4 regions of the uncultured Pseudomonas sp. genome follow, and region 4 is predicted to be linked to each of the others. Evidence: riboswitches for the same ligand, from Rfam matches in the RefSeq annotation. Region 4 holds a riboswitch; each other region holds the start of a gene.

Evidence for each region. A riboswitch is a leader RNA that binds a small molecule or an ion and turns the genes downstream of it on or off. The one in region 4 is predicted to bind cobalamin.
Region 1: linked by a shared signal. The riboswitch ahead of cobW (cobalamin biosynthesis protein CobW) and the one ahead of Q0V31_RS03195 (TonB-dependent receptor) in region 4 are both predicted to bind cobalamin.
Region 2: linked by a shared signal. The riboswitch ahead of Q0V31_RS09335 (energy-coupling factor ABC transporter permease) and the one ahead of Q0V31_RS03195 (TonB-dependent receptor) in region 4 are both predicted to bind cobalamin.
Region 3: linked by a shared signal. The riboswitch ahead of cobG (precorrin-3B synthase) and the one ahead of Q0V31_RS03195 (TonB-dependent receptor) in region 4 are both predicted to bind cobalamin.

What each region holds. Positions count from the first base shown of each region.
Region 1 is NZ_OX044366.1:1,258,223-1,263,686, reverse strand. Features, by position in the region: gene cobN (cobaltochelatase subunit CobN) at 1-2,184, opposite strand, end outside; gene cobW (cobalamin biosynthesis protein CobW) at 2,279-3,331, opposite strand; cobalamin riboswitch at 3,434-3,774, opposite strand; gene Q0V31_RS06060 (cobalamin biosynthesis protein) at 3,861-4,295, shown strand; gene cobM (precorrin-4 C(11)-methyltransferase) at 4,292-5,047, shown strand; gene Q0V31_RS06050 (YoaK family protein) at 5,064-5,464, opposite strand, start outside.
Region 2 is NZ_OX044366.1:2,001,532-2,006,995, forward strand. Features, by position in the region: gene Q0V31_RS09320 (hybrid sensor histidine kinase/response regulator) at 1-976, shown strand, start outside; gene Q0V31_RS09325 (TetR/AcrR family transcriptional regulator) at 1,096-1,749, shown strand; gene Q0V31_RS09330 (acyl-CoA dehydrogenase family protein) at 1,746-3,398, shown strand; cobalamin riboswitch at 3,502-3,710, shown strand; gene Q0V31_RS09335 (energy-coupling factor ABC transporter permease) at 3,765-4,445, shown strand; gene Q0V31_RS09340 (DUF3703 domain-containing protein) at 4,653-4,979, shown strand; gene amn (AMP nucleosidase) at 5,061-5,464, shown strand, end outside.
Region 3 is NZ_OX044366.1:1,269,569-1,275,032, reverse strand. Features, by position in the region: gene Q0V31_RS06120 (cobalt-precorrin-6A reductase) at 1-45, opposite strand, end outside; gene cbiE (precorrin-6y C5,15-methyltransferase (decarboxylating) subunit CbiE) at 42-1,244, opposite strand; cobalamin riboswitch at 1,442-1,631, shown strand; gene cobG (precorrin-3B synthase) at 1,728-3,071, shown strand; gene Q0V31_RS06105 (precorrin-8X methylmutase) at 3,064-3,690, shown strand; gene Q0V31_RS06100 (precorrin-2 C(20)-methyltransferase) at 3,687-4,439, shown strand; gene cobJ (precorrin-3B C(17)-methyltransferase) at 4,516-5,464, shown strand, end outside.
Region 4 is NZ_OX044366.1:665,009-670,472, reverse strand. Features, by position in the region: gene Q0V31_RS03205 (MFS transporter) at 1-70, shown strand, start outside; gene Q0V31_RS03200 (cobalamin-binding protein) at 70-867, shown strand; gene Q0V31_RS03195 (TonB-dependent receptor) at 932-2,887, opposite strand; cobalamin riboswitch at 2,986-3,201, opposite strand; gene dxs (1-deoxy-D-xylulose-5-phosphate synthase) at 3,268-5,169, opposite strand; gene Q0V31_RS03185 (carboxyl transferase domain-containing protein) at 5,292-5,464, opposite strand, start outside.

The DNA of each region.
Region 1 (5,464 bases), 590 kb from region 4:
ACGCAGCAAACTGGCGTTGCCGCCCTGGCCGTCGCCACGGGGAATGCGCAGCAACGCCAGCAGGGTGTCGCGGCGCAAGGTGCCGGCAGGCGACTCACCGAATACGTGCAGGCCGTCGCGGATCTGTGATTCCTTCAAGTCACACAAATAGGCGTCGAGCTGCGGCAGCCAGCTGTTGGGGTCTTCGTTGAGTTGCAGGCCCAGTTCCCGATCCAGGCTGGCCTCGCGCACCTTAAGCAGAATTTCGCCACGCAGTTCGGCGGCGCGACGCAGGTCGAGCTGGCTGGCCTCGTAATATTCGTCGGCCAGGCGCTCCAGATCACGCAGCGGGCCGTAGCTTTCGGCGCGGGTGAGCGGCGGCATCAGGTGGTCGATAATCACCGCCTGGGTGCGCCGCTTGGCCTGCGCGCCTTCGCCCGGATCGTTGACGATAAAGGGGTAGATATTCGGCAGCGGGCCAAGAATTGCGCTTGGCCAGCATTGCTCGGATAAACCGACGCTCTTGCCCGGCAGCCATTCCAGGTTGCCGTGCTTGCCGACGTGGATCACGGCATCGGCAGCAAAGGTTTTGCGCAACCAGCAGTAAAACGCCAGGTAACCGTGCGGCGGCACCAGATCGGGATCGTGATAGACCGCGCTGGCATCTACTTGATAACCGCGCGCCGGCTGGATGCCGACAAAGGTCAGACCGAAGCGCAGGCCGGCAATCATCAGCCGCCCGCTGCGGAACATCGGATCACTTTGCGGTTCGCCCCAGCGTTCACGCACCGCCTGCTGGTTGGCCGCCGGCAGGCTGTGGAAAAACGCCAGATAATCGTCCAGCGCCAGGCTTTGCGCGCAGGGCCGCAGGTCGAGGCTATCCAGATCGTTGGTGACGCCGCCGAGCAGTTGGTGGATCAACGCCGTACCGCTATCGGGCAGCCCTGCCACTGGATAGCCCTGCTGTTCGAGGGCACGGAGAATATTCAGCGCTGCCGCCGGGGTGTCCAGGCCGACGCCGTTGCCGATGCGCCCGTCGCGGGTCGGGTAGTTGGCCAGCACCAAGGCAATGCGCTTATCGGCGTTGTCCTTGTCAGCCAGAGCGATCCAGTTGCGCGCCAGCTCAGCGACGAAATCCATCCCCGGTAAATGCGGCTGGTAACACACCACATCGCTCTGGCTGCGCTCGCTGTGCCAGGCCATGCCTTTAAAGCTGATGGGCTGGGTAATCAGCCGGCCATCCAGCTCGGGCAGCACAACATGCATGGCCAAGTCGCGCGAGCCCAAACCTTGAGCGCTGGCTTGCCACTGCGCATGGTTATCCAGCGCGCAGATGGCTTGCAGCACCGGGATATCGCGGAGGAAAGGCCGCGCACTCGGCGCTTCTGGGTTGGATAAGGCGAACGCGGTGGTGTTGATGATCAGCGCCGTGTCGGTCTCGTCCAGCCAGGTTTCGACCTGGGCCAAACAAGCCGCTTCCTTAAGGCTGGCGACGGCAATCGGTAGCGGATTCAACCCTTGGGCCTGCATCCGCTGGCAGAACACATCGATAAAGCCGGTGTTCGCCGCCTGCACTTGGGTACGGTAGAACAGCAGCGCCACCACGGGCGCGCCGGCCTGCCAGTGGGTTTGCCAATCGACCAAACACGCCGTGACCTGCTGCGGGTGATACAGGCCGACACGCGGCAACGGCTGCGGATCGCCCCAGGCATAGTCACGCTGCAACCAGTGGCTGGCGATGCAGTTAAACAGCTGCTGCGCATTAACCGCCCCGCCCTGACGGAGGAACTGCCACAGCCGCTCAGCGTCCGCCAGCGGCACATTGCTCAGGCCCATCAGCTCAGGGTCGGGGTTGTCGCAGCCGGGCACCATGATCACCCGCGCACCGCGCTCGGCCAACTCAACCAAACGCTCGATACCGTAACGCCAGTAACTGACGCCACCGTGCACGGCAATCAGGATGACCTTGGCGTGCTGCAGCACCTGCTCGACGTAGAGGTCCACCGAGGCGTGATTGCTCAGCTGCGCCGGGCTGGCCAGACGCAGGCTGGGGTAATCCGCCGGCAACTGCCGCGCCACCTCAGCCAGCAACGACAACTGCGAATCGCCGGTACAGAGAATCACCAGCTCAGCCGGGGTTTGGCCGAGGTCGGCAATGCTGTCGAGCGGCACTTGGCTGCCGGCTTGGGTGCGTATTAGATGCATGGGGAATGTACCTGTGGGAGGGGCTGGGCGGTATTCCGCTTTAGCCGCGAGCCGTATCGGGCCTAGTCGCGGCTAAAGCCCTCCCACACTCGGCTCAGGCCAATGCCGCTTGTAGTTCGGCTGCAATAGCCGCCTGATCAAGCTGCTGACCGATCACGATCAAACGGCTGACCCGCGCTTCATCAGCCTGCCAGGCGCGGTCGAAGTGTTTATCGAAACGCTGACCCACGCCTTGCAGCAACAAGCGCATCGGCTTGCCGGGAATCGCCGCAAAACCCTTGATACGCAAGATGCCGTGCTTGGCCACTGCATTCTTCAAGGCACCCAGCAAGCGTGCTTCCTCGGCCTCCGGCAGTTCCACCTGGAAAGAGTCGAACTCGTCGTGATCGTGGTCTTCATGGCCTTCCAGGTCATGGTGGGTTTTACGCGCGTCGATGTGCAGCTCAGTCTCACAGTTCAGACCCAGCAGCACGTCCAGCGGCAGTTCTCCACCATGGGCTTCGATGATTTTCACCGCTGGCGGCAGCTCTTCGGCAACTTCCGCACGCACTGCTGCCAGGGCGGCAGCGTCGAGCAGGTCAGCCTTGTTGAGAATCACCAAGTCGGCGCTGGCCAGTTGGTCGGCGAACAGCTCGTGCAGCGGCGATTCGTGGTCGAGATTCGGGTCGAGCTTGCGCTGCGCATCAACCTGATCGGGGAAGGCAGCGAAAGTACCGGCGGCCACGGCGGGGCTGTCGACCACGGTGATCACCGCATCGACGGTGCAGGCGTTGCGGATTTCCGGCCAGTTGAAGGCTTGTACCAACGGCTTGGGTAGAGCCAAGCCGGAGGTTTCGATAAGGATATGGTCGAGGTCGCCACGGCGTGCGACCAACTCGCGCATCACCGGGAAGAACTCTTCCTGCACGGTGCAGCACAGGCAGCCGTTGGCCAACTCGAAGACGCGGCCATTGGCTTCTTCTTCACTGCAACCGATGGAGCACTGTTTGAGGATTTCGCCGTCGATGCCCAGCTCGCCAAACTCGTTGACGATCACCGCGATACGACGACCGTCGGCGTGGCCGAGCATGTGTCGCAACAGGGTGGTTTTACCGGCGCCGAGGAAGCCGGTGACGATGGTGACGGGAAGTTTGGCGAGCGTTTTCATGGGTGGCCCTGCATAGCATCGAATAGAAAGACGAGCAGGCAGGCGGCACAGACATGACAGCCACGCAGGCGTCAGCCAACACCACCGGATCACCCCGCCCGGTTGTCGAAAACGTGACGAGGCAGGTCTCCTGGCTCACGGTCTGCGCCTTAGAACCTGTTTCCGATCTCGCGAGCTAGAGCCATGCAAGGCAAAAGCATGCGAGGACGCGGAGTTTACGAGCTGTAAATGAGCAGTCCGAGCCTGTTTTTAACGCAGCAGGGCCGACGCGCAGCAGATCGTAAGCAGGTTATTACGCGACCCTTCAACCTTCCCGCCTTACGGCAGTGGTGTATTGAAGGGCTTTGGACCGTTCACAGTTGCGGGGGCAGCCAAGGCATTAACCTTGTTCCCTCTTAGCTCCGTGGGCGCGCCCACGAAGAACCTCGAACGCAGCAAGGCTACGCAGACCAGGGCGGTGGGTCAATCGCGGTTGACCGTGGCCAGCCGCCATGGTGAGCTACGCCGCCGCACACAGCGAGCAACCTTGATGATTCCCAGCTCTGCCAATACCGCCGTGATTCAGGTGGTCGCCGGGTTAGGCTGCCGCCGCGGCTGTAACCTGGAAGACTTATCCACACTGCTGATCGACAGCCTGCAGGCGCAGGGTCTGACTGTGGATAACCTCGCGGGGCTGGCGAGCATCGCGCACAAACGCGATGAACCTGGACTGCTGGCGTTGGCTGAGCACTTCGGCCTGACGCTGACCTGCTTCAGTCCTGAAGAACTGTTGCCCTATCAACATCTCGTTCAAGCTTGCGCGCTAACCCTGGCCGCCACCGGCAGCCCGGCCGTGGCCGAACCCTGCGCCCTGGCATTGGCCGAGCGCTTGGGCGGCCAGGTTGCTCAGCTACTCGGCAGTAAAACCCGCAACGCCAGCGCCACCTGTGCCCTGGCGTCGATCTCAGCCAAGGATATTGCATGACTGTTTACTTTATCGGCGCCGGCCCCGGCGACCCCGAGCTGATCACCGTTAAGGGTCAGCGCCTGTTGCGCATCTGCCCGGTGATTCTCTACGCCGGCTCACTGGTGCCGGAAGCAGTGTTGCAGGGCCACAGTGCCGAGTTGGTGATCAACACCGCCGAATTGCACCTGGATGAAATCATCGAGCTGATTGGCCAAGCCCATAAACAAGGCCAGGACGTGGCCCGCGTGCACTCCGGCGACCCGTCACTGTATGGCGCGATTGGTGAGCAGATCCGCCACCTGCGCCGACTGGCGATTCCCTTCCAGATTATTCCCGGCGTCACCGCCACGGCCGCCTGCGCGGCCTTGCTGGAAAGCGAGCTGACCTTGCCTGAGGTGTCGCAGACGCTGATCCTCACCCGCTATGCGAGCAAGTCGCAGATGCCTGAGGGCGAAGCACTGGGTGATCTGGCACGCCACGGCGCGACCATGGCTATCCACTTGGGCGTGGTACACCTGAGCAAAATTGTCGCTGAACTGCTGCCGCATTACGGCGCGGACTGCCCGATTGCCGTGGTCCATCGCGCCAGCTGGCCGGATCAGGATTGGGTCAGCGGCACCCTGGCCACCATCGAGGAACAGGTGCGCGCCAAGGGCTTTCGCCGCACCGCGCTGATTTTAGTGGGGCGGGTGCTGCACGCTGAACAGTTCGCCGACTCGGCGCTGTACAACGCCGAGCATCGCCACCTGTTCAGGTCGTCCGACGCCTGAGAGGGTGTCGGCTATTTCAGCGGCGCAACAGACGCCGCACGAGCAACAACAGATCATCCAGCGCCGGTACGCTGGCCAGCAGCACCAGAAACAACGCCAAGGGCACAGTGGCGGTGTAGCCCAGGTAGTTGAAGCCCAATGCACCCACAACCCCGCCAAGGAAAAAGTTCAGGGCCAACAGGCTGAGTACCCACAAGCGCTGACGGTCCGCCACAACCCGGCCGACCTCTGGCCCGTGGTGGCGATTCCAATACAGCAGCTTGCCCAACTCGATACCGATATCGGTGATGACCCCGGTGATATGTGTGGTGCGAATTTCGGCGTTGGAGAGCTTGGTGATCAGCGCATTCTGCAAGCCCATGATGAAGCACAGCAGCATCACCGTCAGCGGCACGAACAGGCCAGTAATTTGCGCCA
Region 2 (5,464 bases), 1.3 Mb from region 4:
CATGGTCAACGACATCCTCGCCTTGACCGAGCTGCAGGCCGGACGACTCTACCCGCGGCGTGAGCCGTTCAGCCTGCGCGGCTTGTTTGATGGTTTGCGGGCACAGTACGCGCCGCGCGCCGAAGAGAAGGCGTTGCGCTTTGTTCTGGAGCTCGACGAAAGCCTGCCGGACACCTTGGAGGGTGACGCCGGCAAGCTGTTGCAGAGCCTCAACTGCCTGCTCGATAACGCCATCAAGTTCACCCTGTCTGGCGAAGTGCGGGTGCGTGTCCGTCGGGGCGGCAGTGCGAGCGACATTTTGCCGTTGCGTGTTGAGGTGATCGATAGCGGCGTGGGCTTTACCACCCCGGCCGATGGCAAGCTGTACCAACGCTTCCAGCAACTGGATGGCTCACTGACCCGTCAATACGGCGGGCTCGGCATCGGTCTGGCGATCTGCCGGCAATTGGTCGATTTGCTCGGCGGTAACCTTAGCCATGAATCGCAACCAGGCCAGGGCAGTTGCTTTCGCCTGGACCTGCCGCTGGGCTTGCCCGTGCAGATATCCACCCCGGCGGCTGCCGTCCTGCGTGCCAGTGGCCCGGTGGTGCGCCAGCCGCAAGCATGCACGGTGTTGATCGTTGAGGATAATGCGATTAACCAGCTGGTCACCCGCGGCATGCTGCTCAAGCTGGGGTATCAGGTGCGTACCGCCGACAACGGTGCCGAAGCCCTGGACGTGCTGCGGAGCGAGACCATTGACGCGGTACTGCTGGATTGCCAAATGCCGGTGATGGACGGTTTTGCCACCTGCCGCGCGCTGCGCAACCTGCCAGGCTGTCAGCTGCTGCCGGTGCTGGCGATAACCGCCCACAGCCATAGCGGTGACCGTGAGCGCTGCCTGGCTGCCGGGATGAGTGATTACCTGGCCAAACCGGTGAAGTTTGAGCAGCTGCGCAGCCTGCTGCATGACTGGGTGCTCTGTCGCGAACTCTAGCGCGGTAAGTTGTATGCGCCAGTGGCTGGCGGATATGCCTGCTGTTGTGCCCGGAATCACCCTTTAGCCAAACTCTGAATCCTGATTCAATCAAGTGATTGTGAATCGGGATTCAGACCATGGCCTATCGCCCCACTGCACTGCGTATCGACCGCGACCAGGCGCTGCGTGAGCGCATCATCAGTGCCGCGCTGGCGCGGGTCGCCGAGGGTGGTTTCGTCGCGTTGACCATGCAGGCCCTGGCCGAGGATGTCGGCATCGCCACCGGCAGCCTGTACCGCCATGTGCGCAATAAGGGCGAGCTGGCAGCCGAGGTGTTTGCCGTGGCCAGTCAGCATGAAATCGACGCTCTGGCGGCCATTGTGCGTGGCCCTGGCGACCCGGTACAGCGCCTGACTGCCGGGCTTCAGCGCTTTGCTGCGCGGGCCTGGGACAGCCGTCAGCTGGCCTTTGCCTTGATCGCCGAACCGGTTGATAGCGAAGTCGACGAACAGCGCCTGTTCTATCGCGAAGCCTATGCCGAACTATTTGCCGAATTGCTGCACGAGGGCGCTGCCCTTGGCGTATTCCGCGTGCAGCAGGTCAACCTGGCTGCAGCCTGTCTGGTCGGGGCGATTGCCGAAGCCCTGGTCGGCCCGTTATCGCCGCCGGCGCGTGCGGCCCGTGAAGCCGGTTATCCGGCACTCAGCTTGGCTGAAGTCAGCCAGGGTCTTGTCACCTTTTGTCTACGCGCCGTGGGCGCCCCATTGCACGAAGAGGAGCCGCAGTCATGAATGCCAGCCAACATGCCGAAACCCATGAGGTGTTCAACCAGGTGCCGTCGCTGGACGGTGCCAACCTGTACCGCGTCGACCTGCCGCTGCAGGAGTGGACTCAGCGTTTTGGCGGCGGCTGGGCCGAGCAGCGCCTGGACGTATATGGCGCGCTGGCCGGTGGTGAGCTGATGGCCGCCGGCTTTCTCGCCAATGAGAATAAGCCGGTGTTCAAAAGTCACGATCGTTATGGCAATCGCGTCGATCTGGTGGAGTTTCACCCGGCCTACCACCAGCTGATGAGCACCGCTATTGAGCACGGGCTGCCGTCCATGCCCTGGGCTGAGCAACAGGCGGGTGCGCAAGTGGCGCGCGCCGCGATGAACTACCTGCACACGCAAGCCGAAGCCGGCAGCGGTTGCCCGCTGACCATGACCTTCGCCAGCGTGCCGGCGCTCAAGTTGCAGGGCGATCTGGCCGAGAAGTGGCTGCCGAAAATTCTCTCGACCCAGTACGACCCGCGCAACCTGCCGATTGAGCAGAAAACCGGGGCGACCATCGGCATGGCCATGACCGAGAAACAGGGCGGCACCGATGTCCGTGCCAACACCACACGCGCCTATCCGGTCGGCCTCGGTGGGCCTGGTCAGGCCTATGAGTTAGTCGGCCACAAGTGGTTCTGCTCGGCGCCGATGTGCGATGCCTTTCTCACCCTGGCCCATACCAGCAAGGGGTTGACCTGTTTCCTGTTGCCGCGTCACCGCCCGGACGGCACGCGCAATGAGTTGTATATCCAGCGCCTGAAAAACAAGCTGGGCAACTGGTCGAACGCCTCCAGTGAAGTGGAGTTTCGCGGCGCGCTGGCCTGGATGGTGGGCGAGGAGGGCCGTGGCGTGCCGACCATTATCGAGATGGTCGCGTTGACCCGCTTCGATTGCATGATCGGTTCCAGTGCCTTGATGCGTCAGGCCCTGACTCAGGCCGCGCACCACTGTGCCCATCGCCAAGTAGGTGGGCGGGTGCTCAGCGAGCAGCCGTTGATGCAAAACGTGCTGGCCGATTTGGCCCTGGAAAGCGAAGCCGCGCTGGCCTTGACCCTGCGCATGGGTAAGGCCTTGGATAACCCGCAGGATGAGCAGGAAGGCAAGTTTGCGCGGCTGGTCACTGCCGTAGGCAAGTACTGGATCTGCAAACGTGCGCCGGCCATGATCAACGAAGCCGCCGAGTGCATGGGCGGCGCTGGTTATGTCGAGGACAGCATCCTGCCAAGGCTGTACCGCGAAGCGCCGGTCAACTCCACCTGGGAGGGTTCGGGCAACGTGCAGTGCCTGGACGTGCTGCGTGCGTTGTCGAAGGAGCCGGGCGTGCTCGATGCGCTGTTTACCGAACTGGGCGACGGCCATGGTGATGCGCGCCTGCGTGCGCATATCGCCAAGCTCCAAGCGGATTTCCGCGACACCGCGGACATCCAGTACCGCGCCCGCCAGCTCACCGAGGACGTGGCCCTGGCGTTACAGGCCAAACTGCTGCTGGAAGCCGGCAATGCCAGCGTGTCTGACGCCTTCATCGTCAGCCGTCTGGGCGGTCAAGGGGGGCGGGTTTATGGCACCTTGCCGCGTGGCGTGGCTGTCGAGACGCTACTGGCGCGCAGCACGCCGCATTTGCTGTGAGGCACATAGCTCTCTAGCCAGGGCATTTGCGCGAATCGCAGTGTGAGACTTCAACTTGAGCCCGGCCCTCTGCGCCGGGCTCTGTCATTTCTGCGTGTAGCCGGGTAAGGTGGCCGCCGATGGTTCCACAGCGTGTTACGCGAGTGGATGAAAAGGGAACATGGTGGGTACTGCAACACGTACCGAAGCCATGGCTGCCCCCGCAACTGTAAACGGTGAGCGATGCCCCTACGCCACTGGCCGCAAGGTCGGGAAGGCGGGCGAAGTGTTAAGCCGTGAGCCAGGAGACCTGCCATCGAAGCCGGGCGCTTATGCCCACACCCTCAATCCAGATCATCGCGCGGTGGGCGCGGTACAGGAACCTCTATGCACATCGAACCCGAAGTCGTCACTGGCACCAAACTCTTTCTCAGCTATGCAACCGGCGCAGGTGCCTTTGGCCTCACAGTCAAGCTTGCCCTCGATAGCGTACGCAGCAACGGCAGCGTCGCCGCCCTGACTTTGCGTAGCCTGCTGACCACCGCGTTGGTGTTCTGCTTCTTCGAGGTCTTTCCGCATCAAGCGGTTGGCGTCTCCGAAGTACACCTGATCCTTGGCTCAACCCTGCTGCTGCTGTTCGGTGCCGGCGCAACAGCTGTCGGCTTAGCCGTTGGCCTGCTGCTGCAGGGGTTGCTGTTCGCCCAGTTCGACCTGCCGCAGTACGGCATGAACGTGACCACCTTGCTGCTGCCGTTGTGGGGTATTCATCTGCTGGCCAAGCGCATCATTGCGCCGGGTACTGCCTATGTGGAGCTTTCCTACAAGCAGGCGCTGGCGTTGTCGACGGCCTATCAGGGCGGCATCGTCGCCTGGGTTGCCTTCTGGGCGATCTACGGCAACGGCTTCTCCGGTGAGAACCTGGTGGCTGTGGGCAGCTTTGGCCTGGCGTATATGAGCGTGATTCTGCTCGAGCCGCTGGTCGATCTGGGTGTATTGGCTGCGGCCAAAGCGCTCTCAAGCTACAGCCGTGGGCCGCTGTTCAACGCACGACTGCACCAGCCGGCCTAATCATTGGCCGCGATCGTTTCAGCGAGCCGTACGGGTCGCTGAAACGATCGCGCTGCATAGCTTGGCTAACGGCTATCGCCCGGCATCGGCGCATCCAGGCATAGCGTTTGGCGGCTCAACAGCCATTCATCTGTTGCCTGCTCAGGCTTGACCTGGGGGCCGCCCCGCGCCTGCAAGCTGATGCCGAACCTTTGCAGGAGTAACGCCATGACCCGTAAACAAGCCTTTTGGCAGGAACAGCTACTGGCCCGCGCCCAGTGCGGCCATGATCCCGCCGCCGAGCTGCGCCATCTGGAGCGTGCCCATATCCTCGGCCAGGGTTACTTCAGCGAGCACCTGCGCAGCCACCTATGGATACTGGCGTGGGCCTGGCGGCAACGCGATTGGGCCGAGTGTGGCGCACAACTGTTACGTATACCTGGCAGTCTGGGTTCGCTGGTGGGTATTTACCCGCTGGGTAACCCCGGTACGCGTCGCGTGAGCCCGTTGAGTCCGCAGCCGTTGCCTGAGGATCTGCAAGCGCTACTCAAGTAGCCGGTAAATGCAACGCGCGCTATCGCATCCGCGACGGGGCAGGGCAAGATAGAACCATTGGATCAGCCAGGAAGGTGTCTTGTGAATACGTGTTCTGATGATTTTGTTGTCGCCAATAGCGCTGAAGAGGCGGTCGATCGTCTGGCCGCATTGCATCTGCAAGCAACCAGCGGCTTAAGTGCGGCGCTCAAGCGCTACTTGAAAGAGCGCATCAAACCCGATGCGGCGCAACACAGTCAGTTTCGCTACCCCGAGTTGCGTCTGACCTACCAGGGCCATGGTGAAACCCCCACCAGCGCGCGCGCCTATGCCAAGGTGCAGGTGCCGGGCACCTACAGTGTCACCGTCACCCACCCGGCGGCCTTTCGTAAGTACCTGCTGGAGCAGCTGCGTCCGCTGATGAGCGACTTCACCGTGCGCGTGGAGGTGGGCATCAGCCAGCAGAGTATTCCTTACCCCTATGTCGTCGAGCAGGGCGATGAGCT
Region 3 (5,464 bases), 600 kb from region 4:
CAGGGCTTCGGTGGTGCCACCGAGCAGCAGAATGCGCGGGCTCACGGTTTGCGCACTTCCAGCAGGGTGATCGGCAAGGCACTGCGCCAGGTGTCAAAGCCGCCCAGCGGCTGCGCCTGCGCCACGCTGATGCGGGTCAGTTCGCCACCGACCTGCTCACGCCAGGCCACCAACGCCGCCTCGCTCTGCAGGGTGACGGCATTGGCCACCAGCCGGCCGCCCGGTTTGAGACTGGCCCAACACTGCTCCAGTACCCCGGGGATGGTGACGCCGCCGCCGATAAAGATCGCATTCGGCGCGGCCAGCCCGGCCAGTGCCTCAGGCGCACGGCCCGCCACCAGTTGCAGACCGGGTACCCCGAGCGCATCGCGGTTGTGCTGGATATGCGCCTGACGGCCGGCATCCGCCTCGATGGCGATGGCACGGCACGCGGGGTGCGCACGCATCCATTCGATGCCGATGGAGCCGCAGCCCGCGCCGACATCCCAGAGCAGCTCACCGGGTTGCGGGGCCAAACGCGCCAGGGTGATGGCGCGGACATCGCGCTTGGTCAGCTGACCGTCGTGCTGATACAGCGCATCAGGCAAACCCGGCGTGACGGGCAACAGGCGCGCATCGGCATCCGCTACGCATTCGAGCGCCAACAGATTGAGGTCGGCGGCGCGCGGCAAGGTCCAGTCGCTGGCCAGGCCATCGATGCGCCGCTCCTGAGCGCCGCCCAGGTGCTCCAGCACGGTCAACCGGCTAGGGCCGAAACCGCGCTCACGTAACAGCTCGGCCACCGCCGCCGGGCTGTCGCCGTCGTTGCTCAGCAGCAGTAAGCGCGCACCGGGGAAAATCTGCGCCTGCAGCGCCGCCAATGGCCGCGCCACCAGCGACAGCACGGTCACCTCCTGCAACGGCCAGCCCAAGCGCGCCGCCGCCAGAGACACCGACGAAGGCGACGAGAACACCCGCAGTTCATCCGCCGGCAGCTGCCGCGCCAGGCTCGCGCCTACCCCATAGAACAATGGGTCGCCACTGGCCAGCACACAGACCGGCGTACCGCGCCGCGCCAGCACCGGCTCCAGGCTAAACGGGCTGGGCCACAGCTGTTGCTGGGCCGGCAGATTATCCGGCAACAGCGCCAACTGCCGCGCTGCGCCGACGATGCACTGCGCCTGGTTTAGCGCCTGACGCGCCGCCTCACCCAGGCCGGCATAGCCGTCTTCACCGATCCCTACCAGGGTCAACCAGGCCGTCATGCGCGCTCCTCAAACGTCATAGTCGCGCCGCCCGACCAGTTGGCTGTCGTGCCTGCGCGCAAAGCGGGCATAATACAGGCTTCGTCGGTGCCCAAGAGCCTGTCTAGGATCTGCTGCGCGTCGGCCATGCTGCGTTGGAAATGGCTTCGAACTGCTCATTTACTACTTGTAAACTCCGCGTTCTCAGCCCTTTCCGCCTTGCCTGGCTCTAGCTCGCTAGCCCCTGAATAGACTCTAAACGGGCCTAAGAGGGAACACGGTTAAACCGTGGCTGCCCCCGCAACTGTAAACAGCGAGTCTGCCGCAACAATGCCACTGGGTAACCGGGAAGGCGCGGCAGATGAAGACCTGTCAGCCAGGAGACCTGCCGACGACGCTAGTCGCGAGTGCCAACATCGGGCGGGGTGTACCGATGCCATTGAGTCCCCATGCTGGGCGGGCTCTGCTGGTTCGGTCGCCGCGTCGTAGAAGCTGGTGAACCGTTTGCGCGACCGTCCGACCCTCGCTGATTTGCCCGTACCACGCCCCAGCGCGTGCCCCGGCTTGCTGCGCATCGTGCAGGCGCTGGATGGTGGCATCTGCCGAGTCAAACTGGCCGGCGGTGGATTGAGCAGCGCCCAGGCCCGCGCCATTGCCGAGGCCGCCGAGCACTGCGCCAGCGGTGTGTTGGAGCTGACCAACCGCAGCAACCTGCAAATTCGCGGCGTATTGGCAGGCCAGCACGCCGAATTGATCGAGCGCCTGCTCGCCGCCGGTCTCGGCCCGAGCAATCCGACTGCCGACGATGTGCGCAACCTGCTCCTGAGCCCCGCCGCTGGCCTCGACCCGCATGCCCTGCTGGATACCCGGCCGCTGGCCGCCGCGCTGCTCGACCTGCTGCAAGCCACCCCGGCGCTGCATGGGCTGTCGGCCAAATTCGCCATTCAGTTGGACGGTGGCGAAGCCCTGGCGATGCTGCAGCACCCTCACGATATCTGGCTCAGCGCCCTACCCGGTACGCCGTCACGCTTGGCCTTCGGCCTGGCCGGTTGCCCCAGTGACACTCCGCTGGGCAGCGTCGACGCCGAGCACGCAGCGCTGTTGATCGAACAACTGCTGTTGCTGTTTCTTGATCTGGCCGGCAGCGAGCACAGCCGCATGCGCCAGCTATTGAGCGTGATAACGCCCAGCCAGCTGCTGCAGCAACTGCAGGCGCGCCTGCCCTTTGCCATCCAATCGGCCCCGATAAACTGGCAACGCGCAACCGCTCGCCAGCACGCCGCAATAGGAACTTATCCACAGCAGCAGGCGGGCCTGTGCATGGTCGCTGCCAGCGCACGTTTGGGGCGGATCGACGCCGCGCAACTGCGTGCATTGGCCGATTTAGCCGCGCAATACGGCGATGCCAGCCTACGTCTGACGCCCTTGCAGGGTGTGCTGTTGCCGAATATCCAGGAACCATCGGCAGACACGCTGCTGCATGCGCTGCACGAACTCGGCCTGCTCACCGACCGGCAGGAACCGCTCAGCCAGCTGATCGCCTGCACCGGCTCCACCGCCTGCAGCAAAGGCCTGAGCGACAGCAAGGCCGATGCCCTGCACCTGGCCGACCGGTTGCGCGCCAGCGGCGCACGGCCGCAGGTGCACCTGAGTGCCTGCCCGCGTTCTTGCGCCGCCGCGCACACCGCGCCTTTTACCTTGCTGGCCAGCAGCGCCAGCCACTACCAGCTTTATCAACGCACGCCCGAGCTGCCCGGTTTCGGTCAGCTATTGGCGAGCGCCATGACGATCGACGAGGCCGGCGACTGGTTCGCCGCCCACTGCGCAACAGGAAATAACGATGCTTGATTACATCCGCGATGGCCAGGAAATCTACCGCCAGTCATTCGCCACCATCCGCGCCGAGGCTGACCTCAGCGCTATTCCAGCTGATCTGGAAAAACTCGCCGTGCGCGTGATTCACGCCTGCGGCATGGTCGATGTGGTGCAGGACCTGCGCTTCTCCGCCGGGGCCGGAGCTGCCGGCCGCGCCGCGCTGGCCAAGGGCGCGGCGATTCTTTGCGATGCGCGGATGGTCGCCGAAGGCATCACCCGCCCACGCCTGGCGGCGAATAACCCAGTGATCTGCACCCTGCATAACCACGGGGTGATTGAGCAGGCCCGCGAGCTGGGCAATACCCGTTCGGCAGTCGCACTGGAACATTGGCGCGAACACCTGGAAGGCAGCGTGGTGGTGATCGGCAACGCGCCCACTGCGCTGTTCTACCTGCTGGAAATGCTCGACGCCGGCGCGCCGAAACCCGCGCTGATTATCGGCATGCCGGTCGGCTTTATCGGCGCGGCGGAATCCAAAGACGCCCTGGCCGCCGACAGCCGTGGCGTGCCCTATGTGATCGTCCGTGGTCGACGTGGCGGCAGCGCCATGGCGGTGGCGGCGGTCAATGCCCTGGCCACGGAGGTGGAGTGATGAATGTAGAAAAAGGCCGCTTACTTGGCATCGGCGTCGGCCCCGGCGACCCCGAGCTGATCACCCTCAAAGCCCTGCGCCTGCTGCAATCGGCACCTGTGGTCGGCTACTTCGTGGCCAAGGCCAAAGCCAACAAAGGCCAGGGCGGCAACGCCTTTGGCATCATCGAGCAGCACCTCACCGACGCGCAGCAGCGCCTGCCACTGGTGTACCCGGTGACCACAGAAAAACTCGCCGCACCGCTGAGTTATGAAGATGTGATCAGCGATTTTTACGACACCTGCGCCGTGCAGATCGCCGCCCGCCTGGATGCCGGCCAAGACGTCGCGGTGATCTGCGAAGGCGACCCGTTTTTCTACGGTTCCTACATGTACCTGCACGACCGCCTGGCCGGCCAGTACGAGGTCGAAGTGGTGCCCGGCGTGTGCTCCATGCTCGGCTGCGCCTCGGTGCTCGGCACGCCGTTGGTGTACCGCAACCAGAGCCTAAGCGTGCTCTCCGGCGTACTGCCCGAAGACGAACTCAAGCAACGCCTGCAAGACGCCGAAGCGGCAGTGATCATGAAGCTGGGGCGCAACTTCGAGAAAGTCCGCCGCGTGCTGCAGGAGCTGGGCATCGACAGCCGCGCCCATTACGTCGAGCGCGCGACCATGGGCAACCAACGCATCGTCGCGCTGGATGAGGTGGAACCGATGTCCTCGCCGTACTTCTCGATGATCGTCATCCCCGGCGAGAAATGGCGCGGTTAACCACGCGCCGAATCGTAGGTTGGGTTGAGCTCAGCGATACCCAACACAAACCGCCTACAGCACAGATGGAACCCGCATGAACCACTCGCCCGCCATCCTTATCCTCGGCCCCTCCGCCCTGCCTTGCGCGCGGCGCATTCAGACGCTTTATCCACAGGCGCACATCCACGGCCTGAACGGTCGAGTGACGGACGTCGAGCGGGTTTATGAAGATTTCGGCAACTCCCTGCGCGCGCTATACCGCGCCGGTACGCCGCTGATCGTGCTGTGCGCCGCCGGCATCGTGATCCGCAGCCTGGCCAGCGTGCTCGGCGAGAAAGACAGCGAACCGCCGGTGCTGGCCGTGGCCGAAGACGGCAGCGCCGTGGTGCCGCTGCTCGGCGGCCTGGCCGGGGTCAACCATATGGCCCGCGAAGTTGCCGCGCACCTGGAGATCAACGCGGCTATCACCACCAGCGGCGAACTGCGCTTCGGCACCTGCCTGTTGCAGCCGCCGGCCGGCTACGTGTTGGCCGACCTCGAACAGGGCAAAGGCTTTGTCAGCGACCTGCTCGGCGGCCAGGCCGTGCGTATCGAGGGTGATGCACCCTGGCTGGCCCAGGCCAAGCTGCCAGTCGCCCACGACGCGACGCGAGTTATCCAAATCAGCCCGCACCTTAGCGACGCCAGCGCCGATAAACTGCTGATCCACCCGCAGCAAGTGGCCCTGTGGGTCGAGCAGGCCAGCGCCGACTTACTCAGCGAACTGCAGCAGGCGCTACAGGCGAGCAACCTGGCCACGCAAAGCCTGGCCTGCCTGCTCGCCGCGCCCGCGCTGATGGCCAACACCGATCTGCACGCCGCCGCTGCGCAGCTCAAGCTGCCGCTGCGCTTTATCGACGACACTACGCACCTTCCGCCACTGCACAGCCAGCACACCAACCTGCGCCTGCTGCTAGCCGCTGCGCCCATCGACCCCAGCCTGCTTGGCCGCCCGCGTGGTCGCCTGGCGGTAATTGGCCTCGGCCCCGGCGCTGCTGAATTTA
Region 4 (5,464 bases):
GCTGATCCTCCTGGCGATTTCCAGCGTCGTGATGTTGTACCTCTACCGCATCCCTCGCCAACTCGGCTAATGCGCGCGCTCGTGCTCGGCCTGTTGGCGCTGCTGGTTTGGCCGGCAGTGGCTGTCGAACGCGTGGTGACTCTGGCGCCATCCCTTACCGAAATCATGCTGGAGCTGGAAGCGGGCGATCTGCTGGTCGGTCTGCTGGATGGTGGGGACAGGCCTGTGGCGGTGCAGCATCTGCCGTCGGTCGGTAATTTTGGCCAGTTGGAGTTGGAGAGCCTGCTCAACCTGCAGCCCGACCTTGTGTTGCTCTGGCCGGATAGCATCAGCAACGCACAACGCGAGCAATTGCAGCGCCTGGGTATTCCGACAATGCTCGTCGAGCCCCGAAAATTGGCTGATCTGGCGGCGCAGTTTGCCGAGATCGGTGCGCGTATCGGGCGTGCCGAGCAAGGCCAGCGTCTGGCGCAGCAATTCAATCAGGGCCTGCAGCGCCTGAGCCAGCGTTACCAGCGCGAGCAGCCGTTGCGTCTGTTCTACCAGGTTTGGGATGTACCGCTGTACACCCTCGGTGGCCAGCAGATCATCAGCGATGCCCTACGTGTTTGCGGCGCCGAGAATATCTTTGCCGACCTAACCTTGCCGGCCCCGCAAGTCAGCGTGGAGGCCGTGTTGCAGCGCAATCCCGAGATTATTTTGGCCGGTGATCAGGCGCAGCTGGATGCCTGGCGGAACTGGCCAGTCGTGCGCGCCGTCGAATTGGACCAGCTCTGGCTGGTGCCCGACGATGGCCTGGAGCGGCCAAGCTTCCAGATGCTCGGGGCGATGGAGAAACTCTGTGAGCAGTTGGCCAAGGCGGAGTGAGCTGTTAAGAAAATTTAAATAAGAGGGCCGCCCAATAGGCGGCCCTCTTGTAGATGCGGCGTGGTTAGAAACGATAACCGACGCTTAGCTGTACCTGCTCTTCGGGGGCCGGGTAGCGGCTGCTGACAGAGGCAAAAGCATCGTATTGCTTGCCGGTGAGGTTATTAACCCGCAGCTTGCTGTTGAATTGCTTGTAGTCATAGCTGAGCGCGGCGTTGAGCAGGGTGTAGCTACCGGCTTTTTGTTGGTTGTTGGCATCATCGCCTGAGTAGTAGCGATTCCCGGTATATACCGCTTCCAAGTAACTTTTAAGACCTGGCAGGATTTCATAGCTCAGGTGAGCACTGGCGCTGTGTGGCGCAACCCAGGGCACGTCATTACCTTTGAAGCTTCCGGCGCGATACTTGGCATCGGTAAAGCTGTATTGGCCGCCGGCGCTCAAGCGCTCGCTTAGTTGACGCTCAGCTTCTAATAGCAGTCCATCGCGGCGGGTTTTGTCCAGGTTAATGTTTGCCCCGCGACCACCAAAAAAGCTATTGGGGTTTGTAATTATTGAGTCGTACATCAGCTCATCTTGTAGATCCATTCGATACAGCGTCGCTTGGTAGCGCTGTAGGCCGTCTTGCCACTCGATACCGCTTTCCCACGAGACGCCGGTTTGTGGTTTAAGAAACACGACGTCAGGCAAGGTAGCGGCATTGTCGTTAACGTTGGCCCAGCGCAGCACATCCTCACGCTTGATAAATACGCGGGTTTGCTGGTCAGCCTGCCAGCTAAAGCCGATGCTGGTGCTGTCTTCGCTATTGCGATGCTTGAGTTGTTTGGATTTGTTGTTGTCGTCAGCTTCGCTGTTGCGATAACCCAGGGTCAACGTCAGATCATTCCCGAGCTTCTGGCTGAGCTGGGTGTACCAGTCGCGCTGTGTCTGCTGCGCGACGGTACTGCTCCAGTCATCCTTATATTCGTAGTCACTGCTGATGTGGTCATGTCCAAGCAGCCACTCGGCATAACCCAGAGGTGAGTCAAAGCGTGCCGTGAGGCGTGGGCTGAAGGTCTCGATGCGAGTGCCTTGAGTAAAGGGCGAGATAGCTATGTTACCGGCCCAAGAATCGAAGTAACGGAACGCACCGACACCATCTTGGTCGCTCTGGCTGTAATCGAAATTGGTGGTCCAAACATCGTCTAGCTGTTGTTCAAGAGCGAAACGGTGAACTTGGGTTTTGCTGTTGTTGTAGCCATTGCTGTTTGCGTCATAGCTGGCTTTCCGGTCAGCCCTTCGCTCAGCAAGACTCAAGCTTCCTGGGTAAAGCAGTTCATCATCCACTGTCTGGTATTCGTACAGGGCCTGGCCGCTGTCATGGTCATGGCGCAGGCGAGCGAAGGCATTACTGTAGTTGGCGTTGTTATGGTCGCGGTAGTTGTCGGTGTTGCGGGTTTCGCCGCTGGCATACAGTGAGAAACCGGCGCCCAGCTGTTGGCTGATATGGCCGCGGTAGGCTTCGAGGTCGTGACTGCCGATGCTGCTCTCGATATAGGCTTCATTGCTAGAGGGCGTGCGGGTAATGATGTTGATCACCCCGCCTACGGCTTGGTCGCCATAAAGCACAGTGCCCGCGCCGCGAATGATCTCGATGCGCTCAATGTTGGCCAATGGCACGCTGTTAAAGTCTGGCCCGGCCTGTGACGGTTGGTTGAGGCGACGCCCATCAACCAGCACTAATGTGTTGTTCGCCGCGTTCTCGCCAAAACCGCGCAAACTTAGGGCCGCTCGGTTTCCGTCACCCATCGTGTCGCGTATCTGCAAGCCAGCCTGACTGCGCAGGACATCAATTAGCGAGCTGGCTGCGCTGGCCTCGATTTTTTCACGATCAATCACTCGGACGCTGGCGGGGGCAGCGGTTTGCAATGGAGTGGCGCGGGTGATCACCAGCGGCGGCAATTCATAACTGCCTGTATCGGTAGCAGCAACAGTGAGGCTCGGCGCCAGCGCCACAGCCAGGGCAAGACGGGATAATTTCATCTAAGAATCCTCAAAAGGTCGGAAGACTTTTGAGGAGGGCAGGTGCAAGAACGGGCGCGCAAAAGCCGCCTGAGCTTGACGGTGATGCCCTCCGCAACACCTGTCACATCCAGCAAGGCCGGTCTCCGGGCTCTCGACGTACGCCGCCTCGCCTTCCCGGAACACTCCAGTGGCTTATGAGTTGGCGTGCAGCATCATTCTGCAGTCGATTACCGTTGCGGGGGCAGCGCCGGGATGGCTCGTGATGAGCGCACCGGCTTCCCGTTTAACACCACTTCGTCGAAGAAGGGCGCACCTTGGCGGAAGTAAAACGCCGCGCACCTTAATGCGCGGGTGAGTGAATTACAAGCAAGCGAAGTTCAGCTTTGGATGAGCGGTGCTCATGCAGAAAGGCTGGCGAGTCGTGCGCGTACTGCCGTATCGATACCGGCGGCGTCTAGCCCGCATTCGGCGAGCATCTGCGTTGGTTTGGCGTGCTCGACATAGTAGTCAGGCAGGCCCAGGTGCAGCACCGACTTAAGCATGCCACTGGCGGCCAGGTATTCGCTGACTGCGCTGCCAGCGCCGCCCATCACGCTGTTCTCTTCGATGGTCACCAGCAGCTCATGGCTGGCGGCCAGCTCGCGAACTAGGGCTTCATCCAGCGGTTTGACGAAGCGCATGTCGACCACAGTGGCGTTCAGGGTTTCGCCAACCTTGAGCGCTTCACTCAGTTGCACGCCAAACACCAGTAGGGCCACTTGAGTGCCCTGGCGGCGGATGATGCCTTTGCCGATTTCCAGCGGTGCGAGGCCTGGCTCGATGGCGGCATTCGGGCCGCTGCCGCGCGGGTAGCGGACTGCCGCCGGCCCGTTGAACAGATGGCCGGTGCTGAGCATGCGGCGCAGTTCGTTTTCATCGCTCGGCGTCATCACCAGCATGCCGGGGATGCAGCGCAGGTAGGCAATATCGAAGCTGCCGGCGTGGGTCGGACCGTCTTCGCCGACCAGGCCGGCGCGGTCAATGGCGAACAGTACGTCGAGGTTTTGCACAGCGACGTCATGGATCAACTGGTCATAAGCGCGCTGCAGAAAGGTCGAGTAAATCGCCACCACCGGCTTAACCCCGTCGCAGGCCATGCCGGCCGCCAGGGTTACCGCATGCTGTTCGGCGATGGCTACGTCGAAATAGCGCTCGGGGTAGCGCTCGCTAAAGGCCACCAGATCTGAGCCTTCCTTCATCGCCGGGGTGATGCCGACCAGGCGTGGGTCTTCGGCGGCCATGTCGCACAGCCACTGGCCGAATACCCCGGAGTACTTGGGGCCGCTGGGCTTTTTCGGTTCGGCGCTGACGGCGGGGTTGATCGGTTCCAGCTTGGTGATCGCGTGATAACCAATCGGGTCGGCCTCGGCCGGGGCGAAGCCCTTACCCTTTTTGGTCACCACATGCAGGAATTGCGGGCCGTCGAGCTCACGCATATTGCGCAGCGTGGCCAGTAGGGTCGGCAGGTCGTGGCCGTCGATGGGGCCGATGTAGTTCCAACCGAGCTCTTCGAACAGGGTGCCGGAAACCAGCATGCCTTTGGCGTGCTCTTCGGTTTTACGGGCGATCTCCCAGGCGCCGGGCAGCTTCGACAGCACTTTCTTGCTGCCTTCGCGCATGTTGGCGTAGGTGCGGCTGGAGAGAATCTTGGCCAGATAAGTGGACAGGCCGCCGACATTTTTCGAGATCGACATGTCGTTGTCGTTCAGCACCACCAGCATATTGGCTTTGACATCAGAGGCGTGATTGAGCGCCTCGAAGGCCATGCCAGCGGTCAGTGCGCCGTCACCGATCACCGCGACTGACTTGCGCTTGCTGCCTTGCATGCGCGCGGCAATCGCCATGCCCAGCGCGGCGCTGATGCTGGTGCTGGAGTGGCCGACGCCAAAGGTGTCGTATTCACTCTCGCTGCGTCGTGGGAAGGCGGCAATGCCGTCCTTCTGCCGTAGGCTGCCCATTTGTTCGCGGCGCCCGGTGAGGATCTTATGCGGATAGGCTTGGTGGCCAACGTCCCACACCAGGCGGTCGTCCGGGGTGTCGAAGACGTAGTGCAGGGCTACGGTCAGCTCGATCACGCCGAGGCCCGCGCCGAAATGCCCGCCGGTCTGCCCGACTGTGTACAGCAGGTACTGGCGCAGCTCGTCGGCCAGGGTTTCCAGCTCGGCTTCGCCCAGGCGACGCAGCTGGTCCGGCGTGTTGGCACGGTCTAGAAGGGGCGTCAGCGGGCGCTCACGGGGAATCTCGTGGAAGGTCGTCGGCATCAGGCAGATCGTTATAGGCGTAAAAGATGCGGCAGTTTACCCGAAGCGCTGGAAACTGCCCAAACATGCTTCGGCTCAGCGCACCCCGTAGCCCGGATTGCATCCGGGCTACGTCGAGTCTGTTACCAGGTGTCGATCGAGCGCTTCTTGCCCTCGCGCTGCGCAGGCTTGGGCGCGGTATTCAGCCCGCGCAGCAGCCAGGCGCGGGTTTCCACCGGATCGATCACTGCATCGATCTCGAGGAAGCTGGCCATGTTGATGCCCTTGCCGCTCTGGTAGGCCTTAGCCACGAGCT